4 regions of the Halomonas sp. BLK-85 genome follow, and region 2 is predicted to be linked to each of the others. Evidence: riboswitches for the same ligand, from Rfam matches in the RefSeq annotation. Region 2 holds a riboswitch; each other region holds the start of a gene.
The links. A riboswitch is a leader RNA that binds a small molecule or an ion and turns the genes downstream of it on or off. The one in region 2 is predicted to bind thiamine pyrophosphate.

Region 1 (5,455 bases), 730 kb from region 2:
CAATTCCGTGGTGGTGCTGGTGGGCGAGGCGCGGGAATGGCTCGGTGATATTGTTGCCGGTGCCAAGGGCATGAAGATAGGGCCGGGTACCCAGCGCGACGCCGATCTCGGGCCCCTGGTATCGCCCCAGGCCAAGGAGCGCGTCGAGCGCCTGATTAGCGCGGGTGAACAGGAAGGCGCAAGTCTGCTGGTCGATGGCCGCGGCTGCACGGTGGAAGGTTACCCGGACGGCAACTTTGTCGGCCCGACCCTGTTTGCCGATGTCACCGCTGATATGGCCATCTACCGCGAAGAAATCTTTGGCCCGGTGCTGTGTGTGGTATCCGTTGAAACCCTGGATGACGCCATTGCCTTCATCAATGCCAACCCCAACGGTAACGGCACCTCCATTTTCACCAATTCCGGCTGGGTTGCCCGCCGCTTCGAGACCGATATCGATGTTGGCCAGATCGGCATCAACGTGCCCATCCCGGTGCCGGTCGCCTATTTCAGCTTCACCGGCTCACGCGGTTCCAAGCTGGGTGATCTGGGGCCCAACGGCAAGCAGGCCATTGCTTTCTGGACACAAACCAAGACGGTCACCGCCCGCTGGTTTGAGCCGGAAAACGTCTCCAGCGGCATCAACAGCACCATCTCGCTAAGCTGACCGGCCAAGCACTAGCCTAGAGCCCGACTGCAACACAACGCCCCGCCTCGACGGGGCGTTATGCTGTCAAATCACCTGTAACAACAACAAGGAGCTACCATGAACAGCTCACTCAGCCGTTTTGGCGTGCCGGAAGCGCTCACCGATCTGCCCGCCGATATTCGCGACACCATCCTCGCTGTGCAGGAAAAAGCCGGTTTCGTGCCTAACGTATTTCTGATGCTGGCCCATCGGCCGGACGAGTTCCGCGCCTTTTTTGCCTACCACGATGCGCTGATGGAGCGGGAAGCCGATACCCTGACCAAGGCCGAAAAGGAAATGATCGTGGTGGCTACCAGTGCCCGCAATCGCTGCCTTTACTGCGTGGTGGCCCACGGCGCCCTGGTACGTATCTACAGTAAGGACCCGCTGCTGGCCGACCAGGTGGCCATCAACCATCGCACCGCGCCGATCAGCGAGCGCCATCGGGTGATGCTGGATTTTGCCCTGCACTGCGGGCTGGACGTAGGCGAGCTGACCGACGACTGGGAAGCGCGGCTGGCGGCGGTCGGCTTCACCCGTGACGATATCTGGGATATTGGCGCCATCACCGCCTTTTTTGGCTTATCCAACCGTCTGGTCACCCTGACCGGTACGCCGCCGAATCCGGAGTTCTACATGCTGGGTCGGGTGCCGCGAGATAACTCCTGACGCTTTACTCTGGCCCATCAATCCGCAACAATAATTAAGACAACTTACATTCACTGTCGCCAGGGGAGCCATCCGGCTGAGAAGGCAAGCGTTCGTTCGCGCTGCAGACCCTGGAACCTGATCCGGTTAATACCGGCGGAGGAAGTGCGACATGCCATACCTGACCGCCGCTGCGCTTGGCGCGGCACTTTTCTGCTTTGCATTTCTGGGCCTGCGGGCACGTCGGGCCAACAGCCTGAACGGTGCCAATGCCGTGGATGACTATCTGTCGGCGCGCAACTCGCAATCCTCACTGACCATCGGCCTGTCCTTTCTGGCTTCCGGCATGGGCGCCTGGATTCTGTTTGCACCCCCCGAGATTGGCGCCTTTGTCGGCCCGGTGGCCCTGGCCGGCTACGCCATTGGCTCGGCGCTGCCGTTTATTGTGCTGGGCCTCTACGGCCCGAAAATCCGCCGCGCCTTGCCCCAGGGGCGCAGCATTGCCGAGTTTGCCGAGGCTTGCTACGGCCGTGGCGTGCGTCACTGGGTGTCGCTGGTCTCGGTGGCCTATATGGCCTGTTTTCTGGCCGCCGAGCTCACCGCCATCGGCGCGATTACCGCGCTGCTCTCGGATGTGCCGCCGGCGCTGGTGGTGATGGGTGTAGCGCTGACCACACTGCTCTACACCGCCGTGGGTGGCCTGCGCGCCAGCCTGGCCACCGACCGCTGGCAGGCCTGGCTGCTGATGGCCCTGCTGGTGATTGTCGGCGGCGTGGCGTTAACGGCCCTGCCGGCGCTGCCCAGTGAAGTAGCCATGCCCTCGGCGCCACTGGGCAGTGCGCTAAGCGTGGCCTTGACCTTGGTGATTGCGGTGACTGCCGCCAATCTTTTCCATCAGGGCTATTGGCAGCGAGTGTGGGCGGCAGAAGATAACCACAGCCTGGCGCGGGGCGCCTGGCTGGGCGGCGGTGCCACTGTGGTCGTGGTAATGGTGATTGGTGGCCTGGGCATTATTGCCGCCATGAGCGGGGTGGCCCTCGGCGAACCGCCGATTCCGTTCTTCGCGCTGCTTTCCGAAGCCCCCGCCTGGCTGGCGCTACCGGCGCTGGTCCTGGCGGTCACTCTGGTGGCCTCCAGCGTGGATACCCTGCAAAACGCCATTGCCTCGCTGGCCAGCGAACAGTTCTCTACCCGGGGCGGCTCGCTGCCCCTGGCCCGCTGGGCCACGGTGGCCCTGATGGTGCCGGTGGTGATCCTGGCACTGCAGGGCGTTTCGGTACTGCGGCTGTTCCTGATCGCCGACCTGCTGTGCGCTGCCATCGTGGTGCCGGTATTGCTTGGCCTGTGGCAGCGGATGACGCCGTTTGCGGCCATTGCCGGCGGGCTTGCTGGCATGCTCGGCGCCATCCTGCCCGGCTGGGTGATGCAGGGCAGCTTCAGTGCTGGGCTGCTGGCGGCCAGCTTTCCCAACAGTATTCCTACCCTGGCGCCGTTTGCCGGGGCACTGCTGGCCTCCACGCTGGTCAGCGTAGGGTGGGCGCTTAGCGCTCGCCCGAGGGTAACGGCCTGACGGTCTCGGGGTGAGCAGCCTGGCCCAGGTCATGCAGCCGCAGTGCCAGCAGTGCCAGGCCCACACCCATCAATATAACCAGACCCGCCAGCAGCAGCGGGAAGGCCCCCGCACCCAGCCAGTCAAGCAAGGGGCCGGTCAGTGAGGGCACCACCAGGGCGCCGCTGCCGGCGGCGGTAAAAATCGCCCCCGTGGTGCGCCCGCGCATTTCCATGACCTGGTTACTCAGCGCATACAGGGTCGGGAAGAAGGCTGACGCCGCCAGCCCGAACAGCAGGGCGCCAACCGTCAGCGGCACCCACAGCGCATGCAGCGCCCAGGCGGTCACCAGCCCAAGTGCCGTACAGCCGCAGAGTATCCACCAGGGCGAGACCGCCCGCAGTAAAGGAATGGCCAGCAGCCGCCCGGCAGACAGGGTCAGCCAGAACAGGGTGGCCAGAATGGCGGCGTCCTTGGCGGCCATCCCCACCAGCACCCCATAGGAGGTCACCCAGCCGGCAAAGGTGATTTCCATGCCCACATAAAGCGCGAAAATGAGCATGATCAACACCAGCAGGATGATATCGCTGTGCTTGGGCGTGGCGGGTGGCACGGTGCTGCCCACCGGCGGCGCCTTGAGGGGGCTGGCAAAGCGCAGCAAAGGCAGGAGGGTGAGCAGAGCAAAGGCGCCAACGACCCAGAACGCCCAATAAAACTGACCGGTAACGGAAAGCGCCGCCACCATCACCAGCGGCGTGAGCATATTGCCAAAGCTGAAGCAGAAGTGCAGGGCGCTGATATTCGGCCCGGCATCATCACGGTGCAGCCAGACCAGCAGGGTATTGCCGCCGGAATTCAGCGCCACCTCGGCAAAGCCAAGCACGCCAAACAGCCCCGCCAGCAGTATCAGCAGGGGGCTGAAAGGCGTCATCGCCAGCCCTGCCACCATGATGGCCCCCATGGCAAACAGCACCTTGTGGCCATCAAAGCGGTCGAGCAGCAGGCCCGTTACAAAAGCACCGCTCATATTACCCACCGCCCGAGTGGTAAACAGAATCGCAATCTGGCTCATGCTGGCGCCCACGCTATCCGCCAGGTGCGGCAAGGCAGGGCCAAGCAGGCCACCGGTCATGCCGATGGCAATAAACAGCGCAAAGTAACGCCAGGTCAAACGGCGGTGATAGTCAGTGGCAAAGGGCAGCATGCAGGACTCGTCGTTAGTAGAAGTACACGGATAAAGACAAAAAGCCGCCTAGCTTGAAGGGCCTTAAGGCGGGCTGCAAGCCGCAGGGATAAAACACAGCAGATGGCAATCAGGTTAGTCGATTAATACCTTGCTCATGTTCCAGCAGCCAGCGCTTGCACGCCAGGCCGCCCGAGTAGCCGGTCAGCTGGCCATTGGCGCCAATCACCCGGTGGCAGGGCACCACAATCGGCAGCGGGTTGCGCCCGTTGGCCATGCCCACCGCACGGCTGGCGGCGGGCTTGCCAAGCGCGCTGGCGATCGCCCCATAGCTTGTTGTCTCACCGAACGGAATCTCCCGCAGCGCCGCCCACACCTGATGCTGAAAAGCCGTACCTTCCGCGGCCAAAGGCACATCAAACGTCTGGCGCTGGCCCTGAAAATACCCCTCCAACTGCTTCCGGCAGCGTTCAAGCAGCGGGTGAGATACACCTGCATCAACCGCCGACGCTTGCTGATTCAAGTCAATCGACGTGATGCCCCCATCATGGCCCTCAAGACGAATGACACCGAAGGGCGCAGGGGCAGTGAGGTACGCTGTATAGATTCTGGCCACGATGATTCCTTTTGAGCTGGCACAGGCAGGGAATTTTGTTATCTTCCCACAGCCTGCATCTGCTTGTGTGTTGGCAAGCCTAACAAACCATAGCAGCGTTTGAGTATTTTCAGGAGCCATCGATGACCCAGACAGTCTCTTCTTCCAAGCCTGCACCCGTGCTGCCGGATACCATGGCCGCCATGGTGCTGACCGGCCACGGTGATATCGACAAGCTGGAATATCGCCAGGATGTACCGGTGCCGAGACCCACGGCGGGGGAAGTACTGGTGCAGGTGACCGCCACGGCCAAGAACAACACCGACCGCAAGGCCCGCGAAGGGCTTTACCCGACCAAGGACAAAGGCGATGTCACCTCCTTTGCCATGGGCGGCGAGACGACATTTACCTTTCCGCGCATTCAGGGCGCCGATATCGCCGGGCGCATTGCCGCGGTAGGAGAGGGCGTTGATGCCAGCCGGATAGGCGAACGCGGCCTGCTGGATTTCAACCTCTACGCCGATGCCCGCCGGGATATCAACCTCACGCCGGATTACTACGGCCACGGTGCCGACGGCGGCTATGCCGAATACGTCGCCGTGCCAGCCGATCAGTTCCATCATATACCCAACCCGGAACTGGCCGATGCGGAGCTGGCCAGTATGGGCATGTGCTCCTACCAGACGGCGTATCACATGATGACCTCGGCCAATGTTAGCCGTGGGGAACGGGTGCTGGTCACGGGTGCCAGCGGCGGGGTGGGCACGGCACTGATTCAGCTATGCCGTATCGTTGGCGCTATTCCCTACGCGG
Region 2 (5,455 bases):
CGGTCGGCCCGCCAGGCATAGGCCTCGCCGCTGGCCAGATCTTGCACATAAACGCCGATATCACCGGCAAAGCGCGCCTCTACCTCCTTGAGGCGGGCATCCAGATCAGGCTGCCAGGCGCTGCGTTTATCAATTTCATGATACCAATGCGCCTCATAGCCGGACGCGGCGCCCGGGGCAAAGAATGTGGAGAAAGCGACCCACGCGGCCAGGCCTGCTCGCCCGGCTAACCTCAAAAAGCGTAACGGGCGTTTTCTCCTGTCTTGACTGGCTGGTTGTAAGATGTCTGTCTCCTTTCATTACCGGTTGTTTTAGACGCCGGCGATCCGCTGCGCTGATCAACGGTACGCCGCCATGGTACGGGTCAGCCAGATCCACGCGGCGGCCCCCAAAATCAGTAAACCACCTATTCCCAGGGCCTCCGGGTAGCGGTAGGCGCCTTCGCCTTGCCACACAAAGCGCAGCATCAGAAAAATCACCACGATATGAAAGATAAAGGCCTTCAGGGCATCTGAACCTACCAGAGTGATGGGCATCAGTGCCTTGGCTGCCTGTTTGCCGCCGACCAGGGCAAGCGCGAACAGCACCAGCGCTCCCCCCAGGCTGAACAGCATGAAGGCCAGCCCGGGCGGGTGTTTGCCCTCATTATTGGCCACCGCCAACATGGCAGCGTGAACATCGCCGCCGCTCAGCGCCAGGCCATAAAAGCCGCCGATCATCAGCGCGCCAAGGCCTAGCAGAATCAGGAAAAGGCGTTTTTGCAGCGCTGGTACCCCTGAACAGCGCAGCACCGCCTCGCCGAGCAACAGGCCCATCAGGATAAGCGGCGCGCGGCTCAGTTGGCCCCAGGCGTAGTAGTCCTGATGGTCGACCAGCAACGCCTTGAGGGTGTCGTTGCCGCCAAATGATAGCCCCTGCAGCCAGGTGGCCAGGGCGGTGAGCAGGGCGATGACAGCGAGCCGGCTCCATAGGGGGGCCCGCGCCCAGAGCGGCAGGATCAAGGGCACCCAGAGCAGGGCGATGGCGTAAAAGCCGAGAATCTCCACCCAGATACCGAAGCCGCCATAGAAGAGGGTGTCGGCGATTTCACTGGGCGTGTTGAAGGGCAGCATTTCCACGATCAGCAGTGCCTGGTACCAGAACCAGACTTCCAACGCGCGCAGCCAGAGTTTCAGCCGCCGCCTTGGCCAGTCGTCTCGCTGTACATGGGCAAGAAAGGCCACCGCCAGGGCCACCCCGAACACGAGAATAAACAGCGATGAGGAAAATTTGGTCAGCAGGTGAATCGGCACCATGCCCCACTCCGGCACGTTACGAATGCCGACCAGGCCACTGACGGAGTGACTGACGATCATCAAGCCGATGGCGATGCCGCGGGCCAGATCAATCGCTGCAATACGACCGTCGGCCTTGGGAAGCTGGGGCCTTTCATTCCAGGTTATCGCCATTCGCATCTCCTTATATCCGGGGGTATCCCGCATGCGCTGCCAGAACATTACCCTGATGGTTATCGCCTATGACCTCAAATCAAAGCGTTTGTCGCGTCATTGCGCGGCATTCCCGGAAACGTTAATGGCCAGGGGGCTTCGCGTTGAGCGGCGCCCATACGTATAGTGTCCCTTTCAGAGGCTTATGTTAATGCGCAGACCTTTTTTTGGTAGTGTCAAATGTGTGTCATCCTTGTGCCCGGTTAAGCGCGAAAGGCATTCTTTAAATATCTGATATACAAGGTGTCTATATCAATGGTCTCTTCCTCTTCTGATTCTTTTTCGAAGCCTGGTCTCAGCGTTGCCATCATCGGCAATGGCATCGCCGGCGCTGCCGCGGCAAGACAGCTGTCACTGACGATGCCTGAGCAACTTGACCGCATCACGCTCTACGAGATCGGCCGTGGCCCCGGTGGCCGGGCTTCAACCCGAAAGACACGGGCGATCCCGGCGTTGGGCATCAACCACGGAGCGCCCTATGCGGATATCACGACCTCTGAGGGGCTGGAGCTGTTGTCATCATTGGGTGATGGCATCACGCCCTATACGGGGGTTCGCTGTGTGCTCGATGGCAACACCGGCGCTTGCCAGCGCCGTGAGCGGCTGGCCGGTGAAGCGCTGATTACCGGTATCAACGGCGAGATGGCCGCCATCGCCGGGGCTCTGATGCTTGATGATCACAACGCACGCCTGCCGCGCATCAATTCAGCGTATTCAACCATGATCAGGGGGCTATCGCGATCAGATGGCGAGGAGGCTCCCTGGATACTTCGGGATAAAAACGCCGAAGAGGTCGGGCGTGCCGACTGGCTGGTGGTGGCCGGTAGTGGTGTCGCCCATCCACGCTGGTCGGACACCTTTGGGGGTGAGCCGCCGCTTGTCGCAGTGGCTTCGCAGCTTGCAGACGCGCAGTTAAACGAAGCCCTTGCGGTCATCGCCGGGCAAACGGCAGCGCCGGTGCTCACAGTCTTGATGCACTGCACCGGTAATGAGGCTGAGCAATGGCAGCGTCTGGGTTTCAATGATGGCCGGGTCGAGCACCACAGTGTTCTGGCCAAGATTTCAATCCAGCCGTGTGGCCCGGAGAGTTGCTCGGTGGTTTTGCACTCCACGATCGATTACGCCCGGGGCAATGCCGGGGTATATGGGGCTTCATCCAGTGCGGCAAGGGTGGGTGATGCCTCATCGGATAGCGCTCGAGAAGAGGCCATTGTCGATGAAATGTTAACCGCGCTAGGCGACATCCCTGGGATGCCAGTCATTGAAAAATCGCGCTATGGGTTGGGCCCATTGCTGCACCGTTGGGGTAATGCCTTTCCCGAGGGGCAGCCTTTGCCAGGGGCACTATCGCTTTGTCCCACCTCCCGAGTGGCTTTCTGTGGGGACTACACCAGTACCAGTGCGCGAATGGGCAGCTGTGAGTGCGCGCTGCTATCCGGAACCCATGCGGCAGATGCTATTCGTGCCCAGGCCATGGGTGATGTGTAGCGCTGAGCCATCATTCACGCGGCCATCACCCTGGCGATATCAGTTCTTGACCAGTCCGCCATCCACCACCAGGTTCTGGCCAGTGACCGCTCGGCTCCAGGGCGATGCAAAAAACAGGGCCGCATCGGCAAACTCTTCCGGGGTGGTGACCCGGCGCAAGGGCGTATTCGCAGCGATGAGGTCAAAAACAGCCTCAGGCGTCGCGGCAGAGGCATCCGTGGTGCGCAGCAGCCCACCCGACAGCATGTTGACCGTGATGCCGTCAGGCCCCAGATCGTTGGACAACGTACGCGTAAGCGAGAGCAGCGCGGCCTTGGCCGCCGTATAGTCGTGGTAGGGGACCACCGGGTTCTGGAAAAGGTTGGTGCCAATATTGATAATCCGCCCGGTGCCCTGCTGACGCATGCCTGGCAGCGCTGCCTGTATGGTGTTGAGTGCACTACGTGCCGTACCCTGCAGCTGTTGATCAAGGTTTTCCCAGTTCAGGGTGTCGGCGGTGGGGCGTGCATCGCCGTTAAACGAAAAGTCCGGAAGTGCATTATTGATCAGGGTGGTTACCGGCCTTCCGAAATGGGCCTGCACAGCGCTGAACATGGCGCTTACTGCGTCCGGGTCGCGCACATCCGCCTGAATGGCCAGAGCGCGCTCCGGCGCCTGTGCCACCACGGCCTGTGCCGCTTCGCGGCTGTTCAGGTAGTTCACGGCAACGTATGCGCCTTCGGCCATAAAGGTACGCGCCAGGCATGCGCCCAGGCCGCGGCTGGCGCCGGTAATCAGCACAACGTGTTGGTGAAGCGGTAACGCAAGAGATGTAGGCATCTGGGCAGGTTCCCTGTAAATGGCAAGGATGCCTACCGAGGACATGAATGGCCGCGTGTATGACATCCCTTCGCCGGTATGAACTGGATCAGGTTCAGCGGGTGTTATCTCAGCCCTGGTGTCTTATCAGGGCACCCCGTGTCGTTGAGCAAATGTATCCTACGCCCGGCCCAGACCGCAACTAGCCTAGGAGGCGTCTATTGGTTGCTGGTGTGCTGTGTCCTGCCTGGCTCAGCACGGCCCAGATCACAATGAGTTGTCAACAGATCCTAGAAATACCATGAAAAACCCAGGCTCACCTCGTGAGCGTCTTCATCTGCTTCAATACCGGCACGCATGTCCATCTGATCTCCCAGTGCCAGACGGTGCTGGAGTTTCAGGTAGGTACGGCGGCTATCCGCGCCTTTAAATGCATTGGCGTGATTGATCTCGAGCAATGTTCTGTGACCCGCTCCCCAGTCTGACAGTACACCCAGTTGGCTGACGACGGGTAAAGGGCCCGCCTGGTAGCGTTCGCTGCGCAATCGACCCCCGACCATGACGAATGGCAGATGGCGACCTAGCCGATGGGATTTTCCGGCCAGGAGAGTCACCTGACCTTCCAGGCAATGCTGGCAGCCCAGATGACTGGGTAGGATCTCACCCGAGGCGTGCCATGCCACATTGGGTAGTGCCGGCAAGGGAACGCTGCGCGCGTGCAAGTTGGTAACATCAAACAGTACCAGGCGACTTAGCCTTGGCTCATCCTGGTCGACATCAATTTCAATACGTCCTATTTCTAAAGCAGCGCTGGGCATGCGGGTATCATTGCTGTCGAGCAGGTCATATTGCAGAGGCCGAAAGGTTAACCGGCCTGCTGCGCCAAGCTCTTCATTATATATACCTTCAAGGCGTATAAGAGCGGGTGAATTGACGTCATGTAGCGGCACCCGGTCACCTGGTTTTGCTTGCCTGCCTGAAGTTGGACGTTTCAGGCGAGCCTGTAGCAGCTGCCTCTCAAGCTCGGCTATCTCAGGTTCATCGCCAGTCTGTCGCAGGAACGCAGCGTGCCCTAATAACGTATCCAATACGGCTGTCTGACTGGCAGTATTCAGTTCTTGAAAAGCAGGCGCTGAGAGGTTGAGTGTGTCAATTGCAGGCCATAACGCCTGAGCCGCTTCCTGCTCCTGCGCAGTCAATGCCTGAAAGCGCCATTCAGTTTGCAGCCTTCGTGAGGGCACATGCTGTGTTTTCTTTAATAATGGTTGGCCCTCGATGGTTGCCTGGCTGATGGCACGAACCAGCGTTTCAGGAGCCACCCATGGAGCATTGTCTGGCGTCAGGTCTTCCTCGATAACGAGTTCCAGCGTGCGGGCGATGCGCGAAGCGCAATTCTCGCTCAGAAAAAGGTAGTCGTAGTTCTGGCCGATCACTTCGAACAAGTGAGCCACCAAAAGTTGTCGCCTGGTGTCTGACAGTGATAGCTGATAGTGCCAGAGATCGCGCATTTCGCGTTCGGAATAAAGTGCAGTGTTACGGTAGAAAGGCGCACGGGAATATCTTGCCTCGTAACCACCGAATAGTCCCCTGGCCATATAAGCTGCAATGTTTTCATTCTCGGGCACGTTGGCACCGAAGTTGAGGCTGGTATCCAGAAGCCGCGACAATGGAGCATCCTGCTG
Region 3 (5,455 bases), 260 kb from region 2:
CCCACGGGAGGTAAAAGGCGCTTTGGCATCCGCTATCAGGGCTAACGCATCTGTCGCACTCTTGGCATCGGCAATACCTGCCGGATCATCAGAAGGGCCAATGATCACAAAATCGTTATACATCACATCCGCACGTTCGCTGGCGCCACCCTCGGCCACAAACTGCTCCTCACCGATCGTGTCATGCACCAGCAGGCTGTCGGCATCGCCACGCCGGGCGATCTCGAACGCCTGGCCGGTACCCACCGCCACCACTCGCACTTCAATCCCTGTTGCGGCTTCAAAAGCCGGCACAATGGCTGCAAACAGCCCCGAATTCTCCGTCGAGGTGGTGGATGCCAGGGTAATAAAATCATCGGCGTGGGCCTGAGTCATCAAAGCGCCACTGATCATGGTCGCCAGCGTCAGGGCTTTAAGCACTGCATGTCTCTTGAACATGCCATTTAACATCTGGGGCATCGGCATTACTCAATAATGTCACCGCGTAGATACGCCTGCGCGCCGGGTGAGGCAGGCTGTTCAAAAAAGCGCTGGGCAACCGTATGCTCAAGCACCTGGCCACCCGCCATAAACAGGACATCGGCGGCAAGCCGCCGTGCCTGATGAATATCATGGGTGGTCATCACCACGCGTGTGCCCTGGCGCTGAAAAGCGGACACGGCTTCCTCCACTGCCTTGATAGCGGCAGGATCAAGAGCGGAGGTCGGCTCATCCAGAAACAGTACCTGAGGGGCCAGCACCCAGGCACGCGCCAGAGCCAGACGCTGCTGCTCACCGCCGGAAAGTACCCTGGCTGGCGTCTCCGCACTGGCTGCCAGGCCGAAGCGCGTCAGCGCCGCATGTGCCATTTCACGGCGCTGGCGGCGCGGTGTCTTGTTAACCGCCAGCGCATGCATCAGGTTGGCAATGGCCGAGCGGCGTAGCATGACGGGCTGCTGGAAAACCATGGCCTGGCGCGGGCGCTGCGGCAACCAGTGAACGCGTCCGGACGCAGGCGCCAGCAAGCCGTGGGCCAGGCGCAGTAACAAACTTTTGCCCGCACCGTTGGGACCCATCACCAGGGTCGGGCCAGCCCCCTGAAGCGTAAACGAGCAGGGGCCCAACAGGTGTTTACCCTGATAACTGAACGTGACCCGGTCAAATATCAGTGATGCTCGTGGGTACACGTCAACATGGGTATCCAGTGGCTGTAAAACGGTCATCCGGTTCGCCTCCGCGCCCACTCACCGACGAGATAGGCCGCCGCATTGATCATCAACACCAGAGTTAACAGCACGATCCCCAAGCCGAGCGCCAGCGGAAGGTTGCCCTTGCTGGTTTCAAGCACAATGGAGGTGGTCATGACTCGGGTCACTCCGTCTATATTGCCGCCCACCATCATGACCGCGCCGACTTCCGCGCTGGCCCGCCCGAATCCGGCCAACAGCACGGTAAGCAACGCAAAGCGCGCATCCCACAGCAGGGTCGGCATCATGCGCAGGCGTGACATACCCAGCGACACAAACTGTTCCTGATACTCAGCCAGGAGTTCTTCAACCTTCTGACGCGACAGCGCCGCCAGGATCGGCAGTACCAGCACCACCTGGGCAATCACCATGGCGCTCGGGGTAAACAGCAGCCCCCACTCGCCCAACGGGCCGGCCCGGGATAGCAGCAGGTACACGGCAAGGCCGGCTACCACGGGCGGCAAACCCATCAAGGCATTCAGCGCCACCACCATCAGGCCGCGGCCAGGAAACTGCCATAGTGCCACCGCCGCCCCCATGGGGAAACCGATCACCGCCGCCAGGCATACCGCCAGGAGCGATACCTGCAAGGAAAGCAGCACGATATCGACCAGCGCCGCATCCAGGTTGATCAACAGGGATAGTGCTACATTAAGGGCATTGGAATCTGCAGCCATTCAATTCTCCTATCATAGGCTGCATAGTATGCTTGATCTGGCTGACTTTCACTTTGCTGTGCTTATTATCCTGCTCAGGTTGGATCAAACATTATGTCCTCCGCCGCATCATCTGACGTTCTGCCCCGCCACCTGGCCATCCCCTTGATCATGTCGGTCGCCACCCTGTTTGCCGCCAACCATGTCGCGGCGCGGCTGGCATTTGATAATGGCACGGGCCTGTTGCTTGCGGTATTGATGCGCTCAGGAGTGGCCTGCCTGATCCTGCTGGCGCTTTTGATGATGCAGAAAAAGCGTTTCTGGCTGCCACCCGGCACCTGGCCATGGCAGCTTGCCGCAGGCGTGCTGATTGCCATTCAAAGCGTCTGCCTCTATTCAGCGGTTGCCCGCCTGCCCGTGGTCATCGCCCTGCTGCTGGTGAACACCTTTCCCCTCCAGCTGGCGCTATTGACCTGGGCGCTGGGTGGGCCACGGCCTTCACTGCGCAGCTGCCTGATCATGGGCACCATCCTGATCGGGCTCCTTGTGGTGCTTGATATTCCTGCCTGGCTGGCCAATGCGGCGGCCATGGGGCCTGAATGGCTGACAGGTATTGGCTTTGGATTGGCCGCCGCCTTCGCCCTGGCCAGCACCCTATGGATTACCGAACACCGGCTGGCCAGGGTAGGCAGTACCCTACGCAGCTGGCTGACCATGCAGACGGTGTTTATTGCCATGATCCTGGGTGGGCTGCTGGGCGCGATGCCCGGCGGCATGAACCTGCCGGACAACACCACCGGCTGGACAGGGCTGATGCTGCTGGCAGTGTTGTACGGCAGCGCGTTTTCCATCCTGTTTATCAGTGTCCCGCGCCTGGATATGGCGAGAAACGCACCGGTCATGAATTTCGAACCGGTGGCGTCTCTACTGCTGGGTTATCTCTTTCTGGGGCAGATGCTGACCCCTGGCCAGCTGGTAGGCGGCGCCGTGGTCATCGGTGGGATTATCGTGCTGGGGTTGTCACGCGCGCGCTGACCAACAACCGGCTTGCGCAGTGCTTACCGATTGAACGGGTGGGAGCAGAAGTGCGCCACCTTGGCAGAATCCTTGGGCAGGATTTCGTCGTGATGTCTGGCTTCGCGGGGTTAATGAGCAAGATCCAGCCCCATCTGCCAGAAGTCGATTTCCAGGCGAGTGGCATCGTGGAAGATACGACTAAGCTCGGCAAAGCGGGCGGGGGTCACATCAGCCAGACGGGCGTTGAGCCATTCCAGCTCGGCCTGTCTGGCGGCCTGATACTCCTCGCTTGCGTACATGGCGATCCAGGCGTCATAGGGGTTTTTCGCACCACGCAGGGTAAAAGGCTGGGCATTCAGCCAGTTGGCAATGTCCCCATAGCCCACCAGGCAAGGGGCAAGTGCCACGTGCAGATCGAGCAGGTCACCGCGGTTGCCGGTATCCAGCACGTAGCGGGTATAGGCCAGGGTGGCGCGCGCTTCCGGCAGCTGGGCCAGCTCGTCTTCGGAAATGCCCCACTCCTGGCAAAAGCTCACGTGCAGGCCGAGTTCGACATCCACAATGGCTTTCAACCCTTCATGGGCCTGGCGCAGATCAGCCAGCGTCGGGCTTTTATAGGCGGCCAAGGCATAGGCGCGGGCAAAGTGAATCAGAAACAGGTAATCCTGTTTCAGATAGTGGCGAAACGCGGGTTCGGGAAGCGTGGCAATGCCCAGTTGACGCACAAAATCATGCTCAATATAGGCGCGCCAGTCGGTGTGGCAACTAGTCGTCAGATCAGTAAAGCAATAACCCATAAGGCCTCCAGAAATAAGGATCCGGAGGGTAGGCGTAAGCACAAGACCGAGAAAATGGCCCGGAAGGTGGCGTGAGGATAGCCGCGGCCATCGCTTGATCCCTACGCCGGTACCCGCGCTGCGAACTTGTGTAAGCCGCAGCGCATTAGCCGGATCAGGTTCAGCGGGACCAGCGCTTTGGCAAATATCAGAAGGATACGCCCTGCGCTATCTCAGCCGGATTCACCGGCACCCCGTCAAGCTGTTGAACAGGAAGTCTAGGAGGCATCACTGTGAGATGCAAGAAAGACACCCTAGAGGATCAGCTGGCTATCGCTTATAGGCTTTTTCCATTTTCGGCTATGTAAACCATGATGACAAAATGGCGAGATCTCTGACGGGCCCTCGCTTCCTGAGCGATGATCGGGCATCATTTGCGCAGTGCTGCTGATCAGCCGGCCTCAACGCTGTTTGCATCACCCGGCCTGAAAGTGTCACGCTGCAAGCCATTAGTGCCTTGTATGGCTTTGCAAGAAGGCATTCTGGCAGTCTTGGCTGAACAGTCGACGTGCATTCGCAAGCGTCGGGAAGTAAACTAGTGATGGCCTTGCGGCCTGTGCACTGGCACTCCGCTTCGGCTTGGGTGCCGCACGCGGCCAACAATAATCTCGATATTCGGAACGTTTCAGTGACCAAGCAACACTCTTTTGATCGCGATGAACTGCTGGCCTGCTCACGCGGCGAGCTTTTTGGCCCGGGCAATGCCCAATTGCCAGCACCCAACATGCTGATGCTTGATCGCATTACCAGCATTACCGAAGACGGCGGTGAAAGTAATAAAGGTGAGCTTATTGCCGAACTGGACATCACCCCGGACCTGTGGTTTTTTGATTGCCACTTCCCGGGCGATCCGGTCATGCCTGGCTGCCTGGGTCTGGATGCCATGTGGCAACTGGTCGGCTTCTATCTCGGCTGGCTGGGTCACCCGGGTCGCGGGCGAGCCCTGGGCTGTGGTGACGTCAAATTCACCGGCCAGATTCTGCCCGGCGCTCAAAAGGTTACCTACAACATCAATATCAAGCGCATCATTACCCGTCGCCTGATACTGGGCATTGCCGACGGTACAGTGACCGTCGACGGGCGTGAAATCTATCAGGCAAACGACCTGCGCGTTGGCCTATTTACCTCCACTGCGAATTTTTAACAGGAGGCTCCCATGCGACGAGTGGTAGTCACCGGCCTGGGCATCGTGTCTTGTCTCGGCAATGATCAGCAACAGGTCCTGGATGCGCTCAAGAACGGGCGCAGTGGCATTAGCTTCAAGGAAGAGTACGCCGAACGCGGCATGCGCAGTCATGTTGCCGGCAGCGTCGATATTGATCTGAATGAGTTGATTGACCGCAAACTGTTGCGCTTCATGGGCGACGCGGCCGCCTATGCCTATGTCTCCATGGCGCAAGCTATTGAAGACGCTGGCCTTTCGGAAGAACAGGTCTCCAACGAACGCACCGGCCTGATTGCCGGCTCGGGCGGTGCCTCCAGTGCCAATCAGGTAGAAGCGGCTGATGTACTGCGTGAGAAAGGCTTGCGCCGGGTCGGCCCCTATCGCGTGACCCGTACCATGGGCAGCACGGTATCCGCCTGTCTGGCCACACCGTTCAAGATAAAGGGCGTCAACTATTCGATTTCCTCGGCCTGCGCCACCTCGGCTCACTGTATCGGCAGTGCCATGGAGCAGATCCAGCTGGGCAAGCAGGATGTTGTTTTTGCCGGCGGCGGC
Region 4 (5,455 bases), 140 kb from region 2:
ACGCGGGGTAATCGCCGCCTGGTCGGTATCGTCATGGGAGGCTTTTCATCCCGGTCACGTGACGCGCATATGTCTGACCTGCTGGATCGCAGTTTCCTGCGTGCCAGCCTGCGTGACCAGAGCAGCTGGTTGGCCAATGCTGATTTTTCGCGTGAATACATGCAGTTTGATGCAGTGCCACAGCGCTATTCACAGCCTGCCTATGCAAGTGTCGATAACGGCGCTGTCATTTCAGACAGTGCTGGCAGGGCAGGTGAAGGCGCTGGTGGCGCTGCACCGGTTGCCATGGATACTATCACCACACCGCCCGTATCACCCCCACAGCGTCAGGCGGGCTGGGGTGTACAGCTCGGTGCATTCAGTGAAGAAGCGCTGGCGCGCCAACTGGCCACTCAGGCATCGCAGCAGTTAGGTACTCAAGTCAACGGTCAGGTTGCCGTGCAGCCGGTGCCCGGCCAGCGCCGTCTGTTTCGTGCCCGTGTCGTTTCTCTTGAAGAACAGCAGGCACGAAACGCCTGTCTGCAACTGCGCTCGCATGGCATGGATTGCATGGTCGTAAACGCTAGCCTGTAGTGTTAACGTGAAGCGGTAGCCCCGCCTGGGTAACCTCGCGGGGTTTTCTGTTTATGCATCGAGACCTGCCCTGATATGACCACTTCTTTCAAAGGCATCATGTTCATGTGTGCCGGGGTGCTGTGTCTTGCCCTGGGCGACGCTGTGTCGAAATGGCTGGGAGAAGTGCACTCACCCTTGCAGATTGTGTTTTTCCGTACCCTGGTTTCCTTGCCGCTGATTGCGCTTCTGGCGCATTTCGGGGGAGGCCTGCGCAAGCTGCAAACCCGCCGGCCGAAGGTACATCTGGTGCGTGGCGTGATCTATACCGGCACCATGGGCTTTTTTGTCTGGGGGCTGACCATGCTTCCGCTGGCAGAAGCGACGGCGATTGCCTTTGTGGCGCCCATGTTTGTCACTCTGCTGTCAGTTCCCCTGCTCGGGGAGCGTATCGAACTGCCCGTATTGGTGGCGTCATTGGTCGGTTTTATGGGCGTGTTGATTGTCGTACGCCCGGGGGGTGAAGCCTTCCAGCTGGGCTCGCTGGTGATGATAGCGGCGGCGGTCTGCTATGCGCTGATGATGGTGACCGCGCGCCGCTACGGCCGCGAGCACCTCTGGGCCATGGTGTTCTATATGACACTGATTCCCATGCTGCTGACAGCGCTAACGCTCCCCTGGGTATGGCAAACGCCTTATCCATGGCACTGGCCCGGATTTCTGCTGTCAGGTGTTTTAGGCGTTGGCGCCACGGCGTTTATTACCCAGGCCTTTCGTCACGCCCCGGCAGCCATTGCCGCCCCCTTTGATTACACGGCCATGCTGTGGGCCGTTCTGCTGGGCTGGTGGTTCTGGGGCGAACTCCCGGATATCTGGGTACTGGTGGGTAGCGTCTTGATCATAGGCAGCGGCCTGGCGATTGCCCACCACGACCGCCGCACCAGCCTCAAGCGTCGGCCCACTGCCTAGCCAGATGTTGGGCACTGTCGCGAGGTGAGGTTTGCCCACAGATAGCCGAAATGACCGCAACACCGGCAGCACCACTGCGCTTGGCAGCGCGTATATGCGCGGTCTTCAGCCCGCCAATGGCAACCCCCGGCAGCGGGCTTGCCGAGACCAATGCGGCCAGGCCATCAAAGCCGATAGGCGGCTCGTGATCCCCTTTGCTGGGGGTGGCAAACACAGGGCCAAAACCGAAATAATCCAGCAGGCTGGCCGGCGCTCTGGAAAGTTGTGTCAAGGTGTTGACGGATAGGCCAATAATCGCCTCTTTTCCCAGGGCCTGACGCGCCTGCTCGATGGTGGCATCGGTTTGCCCGACATGCAGGCCATCCGCCTGGCTGGCAATCGCCACCTCAAGGCGGTCATTGATGATCAGTGGAACACCGGTTCCTGCCAACAGGCTTTTCAACCGCCTGGCCTGCTCGATCATGGCCACATCGCTGGCCTGCTTGTCGCGCAACTGGACAATGCTTACCCCTCCGGTTACCGCTTCTTCGACGGTACGTTCAAGGCCTTTTTCAGTGCATAAGCCTGCATCCGTTACCAGATACAGTGAGAGATCAAGCGACATTCATTGGCTCCATTTTCAAACAGGTGTCCAGATCCTGAGGGGTCAGCTGATAAAGGGCATCCAGAAAAGCAGGGGTAAAGCTCCCTGGGCCCTTGGCCCTCTGGCCTGCTCGCTCGCCGGCCAGAGCAAAACAGCCAAAGGCGGCGGCAGTCGCCATCCACGGCGATGATGGGTTAGCGCCTACAAACGCTGCTACCGCAGCACTCAGCCCGCAGCCCAGGGTAGTGACTCTGGGCATCAGGGAGTGGCCGCCATACAGGCGTAATGATCGCTGCCCATCGGTGATGATATCCGTCTCACCGCTGACGCCCACAATGCAGCCCTGTTGCCTGGCCAACTGGAGAGCAGCCGTGTAGGCATCGTCTGAACTCGCCGTGCTATCGGCGCCGCGTCCCGGGTTGGCAACGCCATTAAGACTGAGAATTTCAGAGGCATTGCCGCGTATCACAGTGGGCCTGAAGGCGAGCAGCTCAGCGCAAAGTTGCTGGCGGTAGGCGGTGGCGCCGACGGCAACGGGGTCCAGCACCCAGGGCGTACCAGACGCCTGAGCCGTGCGGGCAGCTAGCTGAATACCAGTGGCCCAGGGAGCGGAAATTGTGCCAATGTTCACTGAAAGCGCTGAAGAAAGTTTTACAAACTCAGCCACTTCCTGCTCAGCATGCAGCATAGCCGGTGACGCTCCCAGGGCCAGCAGGATGTTAGCGCTGCTATTCATCGCCACATAGTTAGTGATGCAATGCGTTAAGGGGGGAGTTTGATGGAGGCAGGCCAGGTGTTGGCCCAGGTGCGCTGTTGTCATACATTCCTCCCGGGCGGGAGGCAGTGGGAGCATTCGCCCCCACGACTCCCTACGCCGGTATTATCCGGATCAGGTAGTGAGGGTGCGTCTCAGCTTGAAGCTGTCTTATCTTGGTCGTCAGGCCAAGGTGACCGTTCAAGCGCCCCTGTCGTTACTTCAAGGCAAAAGTCTAACTGAACATCGCTAGGCTGGCGAATTCTTCATTTAAAAGCGATGCGTGTTCCATAGGTCAGCATTTCATCCGGCGACATGGCACGGCCGGGAACCCCGATCATTTCATCACCGCACTGGTCAGCAAACGTCAGCACACCATGCTCTAGACCGAGTTGACCCAGTTTGTCGCGGATTTCACCAGTGCCCAGAAACGACACAACACGACCCTCGTTGTCACTCAGTTCTGATACACCATTGGCGTGGTGGAAACGGACGGTATAGATGCCGTCCATGGATTCCACCTCAACGATGGGTGAAAAGCCATTATGTAGCGCATGTGCCAGTTGGCGATAGCTTAGGCGGTCGCCTATCTGGTAATCGATACTCGTCATGATGAACTCCTGCAGACGGAACTGCGTAAAATATTTTGTACAGCTTTTGATAAATCAGTGTAGAGCAATCGTCAATCTTTGCCAGCCATCCCGGCGTTAAATTCACTAACGAACCGCATCCAGGGCGTGTTGTTGCAGTTGAATCAGGGGGATAACATCCAAGGCTTTTTCATGGGTGGCAGATAAAATAACCGGAGGAGCCAGGCCCACTACGGCTGCTTCCTTCCAGCGACTGGCACACAGGCACCAGCGATCGCCAGGATTGAGGCCAGGGAAGCCAAACTCCGGGTGAGGGGTCACCAGATCGTTGCCCTGCGCGCGTGAGAAGGCCAGAAACTCCTCAGTCACCATGGCACACACGGCATGCACGCCATGGTCATTAGGGCCGACACGGCAAAAGCCATCGCGGTAAAACCCGGTAACCGGGTCATGGCAGCAAGGGGTCAGCGGTTCGCCCAATACGTTACGGTCACGTGACATCGAATCGACTCCAAAAGGGGGCTGGCTCGCCCGTTGCGTGTTTCAGTGTATTGCCTGCATACTGCAAAGATACGTCTATGAAAATATATTTTATATATTACATGAGCAACTTCATGTATAAGCCTAAAAGGATAGTCTGACATGGCTTTCAGCGGTGAGCATCATCCTGGCGTGGCGCCAACGCCTGAAGAAACCAGGGGCTTTCGTCTTAACCATACAATGCTACGCATCAAGGACCCAGAACGTGCCCTGGCATTCTATTCCCGAGTGTTCGGTATGCAGGTCATGCGCCGGCTGGATTTTGAAGAGATGCAGTTTTCTCTCTACTTCCTGGCCAACCTGGAAGACGGGGACGAGGTGCCGGACGATACTTCAGCCCGCACGGCCTGGACCTTCAGCCAGAAAGGCCTGCTGGAATTGACGCACAACTGGGGCACGGAAGATCAGCCGGATTTTGCCTACCATGATGGCAACGCCGAACCGCAGGGCTTTGGGCACATCTGCTTTTGCGTGCCGAACCTTGAAGCCGCCCAGGCCTGGTTTGACGAACACGATGTCACCTTCGTCAAACGCGCTGACCAGGGCAAGATGCAGGACGTGATCTTCGTCAAGGATGCAGATGGTTACTGGATCGAAGTGATACAGCCAGACCGCATGGCCAACAAGGGCGACTGAGCATGGCACATCTGCTGTTCCGGTTGCGCCATGTGACCGATGAAGAAGCCATGGAAGTTCGCCAGCTGCTGGAAGAACACGGCTTTGATACCTATGAGACCCAGGCGGGGTTTTTCCGTCTGGGGGTAGACGCCATCTGGCTGCGCGACAGACGCCAGAAAGAAGCCGCAGAAGCTGTGCTCAAGGACTATCAGACAAGCCGCCTGGAAAAGGCCCGCCGCGAACACGCAGAGGCGTTGGCCAGAGGCGAGGTATCCAGCTTCTGGCAACGCCTGCTACAGCATCCCGTCCAGTTCACCCTGGTGATCCTGGGGGTGGCGCTGATCGTGCTGCTGACGCTGCTGCCGTTTATTGGTCTGGCGCGTTAACAACCGCCAGGTGGCCACGTTTAAGATATAGCTGCACACCTTCACTGCCAGCTTCAAGCTGTGGGGCAGCACCGCAGGGGAAACGGCACCAGCTGCCTTGTATGTACTCATTGCCATCACTGATCAGCGAACCTTGCAGCACAAACAGCTCAAGGCCGCCACCCAGCGGCGGATAAGTCACCTGTGTGTTTGCCTCCCAGCGCTCCAGGCTGACCCGTTCACCGCCATAGGTATGCAGCATCTTGTAGGTGATGCCTGCACGACGGTCAGGCTGCCAGGGCAGGCGGTGGGCCGGCACGGCCAGCTGGAGGATGTCGTCAGGGTCGAACTGGTGCAGTTTGACCAGGATCAGGGCGCCTTCATCGCCAATTCGCGGCGTGTGCCCCGTACCCACAGGGTTGCGTAGGTAACTGCCCGCCGGGTAGCGGCCATGCTCATCAGCAAAAACGCCTTCAAGCACCAG

Region 1: another riboswitch for thiamine pyrophosphate. It lies ahead of LL947_RS10060 (SLC5/6 family protein); the one in region 2 lies ahead of LL947_RS13475 (3-oxoacyl-ACP reductase).
Region 3: another riboswitch for thiamine pyrophosphate. It lies ahead of tenA (thiaminase II); the one in region 2 lies ahead of LL947_RS13475 (3-oxoacyl-ACP reductase).
Region 4: another riboswitch for thiamine pyrophosphate. It lies ahead of thiM (hydroxyethylthiazole kinase); the one in region 2 lies ahead of LL947_RS13475 (3-oxoacyl-ACP reductase).

The regions. Positions count from the first base shown of each region.
Region 1 covers NZ_CP087731.1:2,222,341-2,227,795, reverse strand. The annotation lists gene LL947_RS10070 (CoA-acylating methylmalonate-semialdehyde dehydrogenase) at 1-646, shown strand, start outside; gene LL947_RS10065 (peroxidase-related enzyme) at 746-1,336, shown strand; TPP riboswitch at 1,388-1,498, shown strand; gene LL947_RS10060 (SLC5/6 family protein) at 1,488-2,885, shown strand; gene LL947_RS10055 (MFS transporter) at 2,857-4,068, opposite strand; gene LL947_RS10050 (methylated-DNA--[protein]-cysteine S-methyltransferase) at 4,178-4,663, opposite strand; gene LL947_RS10045 (zinc-binding dehydrogenase) at 4,786-5,455, shown strand, end outside.
Region 2 covers NZ_CP087731.1:2,950,176-2,955,630, reverse strand. The annotation lists gene LL947_RS13490 (serine hydrolase) at 1-236, opposite strand, end outside; gene LL947_RS13485 (acyltransferase family protein) at 339-1,448, opposite strand; gene LL947_RS13480 (NAD(P)-binding protein) at 1,743-2,975, shown strand; gene LL947_RS13475 (3-oxoacyl-ACP reductase) at 3,015-3,794, opposite strand; TPP riboswitch at 3,843-3,943, opposite strand; gene LL947_RS13470 (Lnb N-terminal periplasmic domain-containing protein) at 4,064-5,455, opposite strand, start outside.
Region 3 covers NZ_CP087731.1:68,115-73,569, reverse strand. The annotation lists gene LL947_RS00320 (ABC transporter substrate-binding protein) at 1-459, opposite strand, end outside; gene LL947_RS00315 (ATP-binding cassette domain-containing protein) at 465-1,202, opposite strand; gene LL947_RS00310 (ABC transporter permease) at 1,199-1,903, opposite strand; gene LL947_RS00305 (EamA family transporter) at 1,997-2,917, shown strand; gene tenA (thiaminase II) at 3,028-3,696, opposite strand; TPP riboswitch at 3,778-3,942, opposite strand; gene fabA (3-hydroxyacyl-[acyl-carrier-protein] dehydratase FabA) at 4,364-4,879, shown strand; gene fabB (beta-ketoacyl-ACP synthase I) at 4,892-5,455, shown strand, end outside.
Region 4 covers NZ_CP087731.1:2,814,621-2,820,075, reverse strand. The annotation lists gene LL947_RS12810 (serine hydrolase) at 1-573, shown strand, start outside; gene LL947_RS12805 (DMT family transporter) at 649-1,521, shown strand; gene thiE (thiamine phosphate synthase) at 1,499-2,125, opposite strand; gene thiM (hydroxyethylthiazole kinase) at 2,115-2,924, opposite strand; TPP riboswitch at 2,954-3,081, opposite strand; gene LL947_RS12790 (hypothetical protein) at 3,125-3,469, opposite strand; gene LL947_RS12785 (DUF2237 family protein) at 3,575-3,949, opposite strand; gene gloA (lactoylglutathione lyase) at 4,091-4,624, shown strand; gene LL947_RS12775 (DUF6164 family protein) at 4,627-4,992, shown strand; gene LL947_RS12770 (cupin domain-containing protein) at 4,973-5,455, opposite strand, start outside.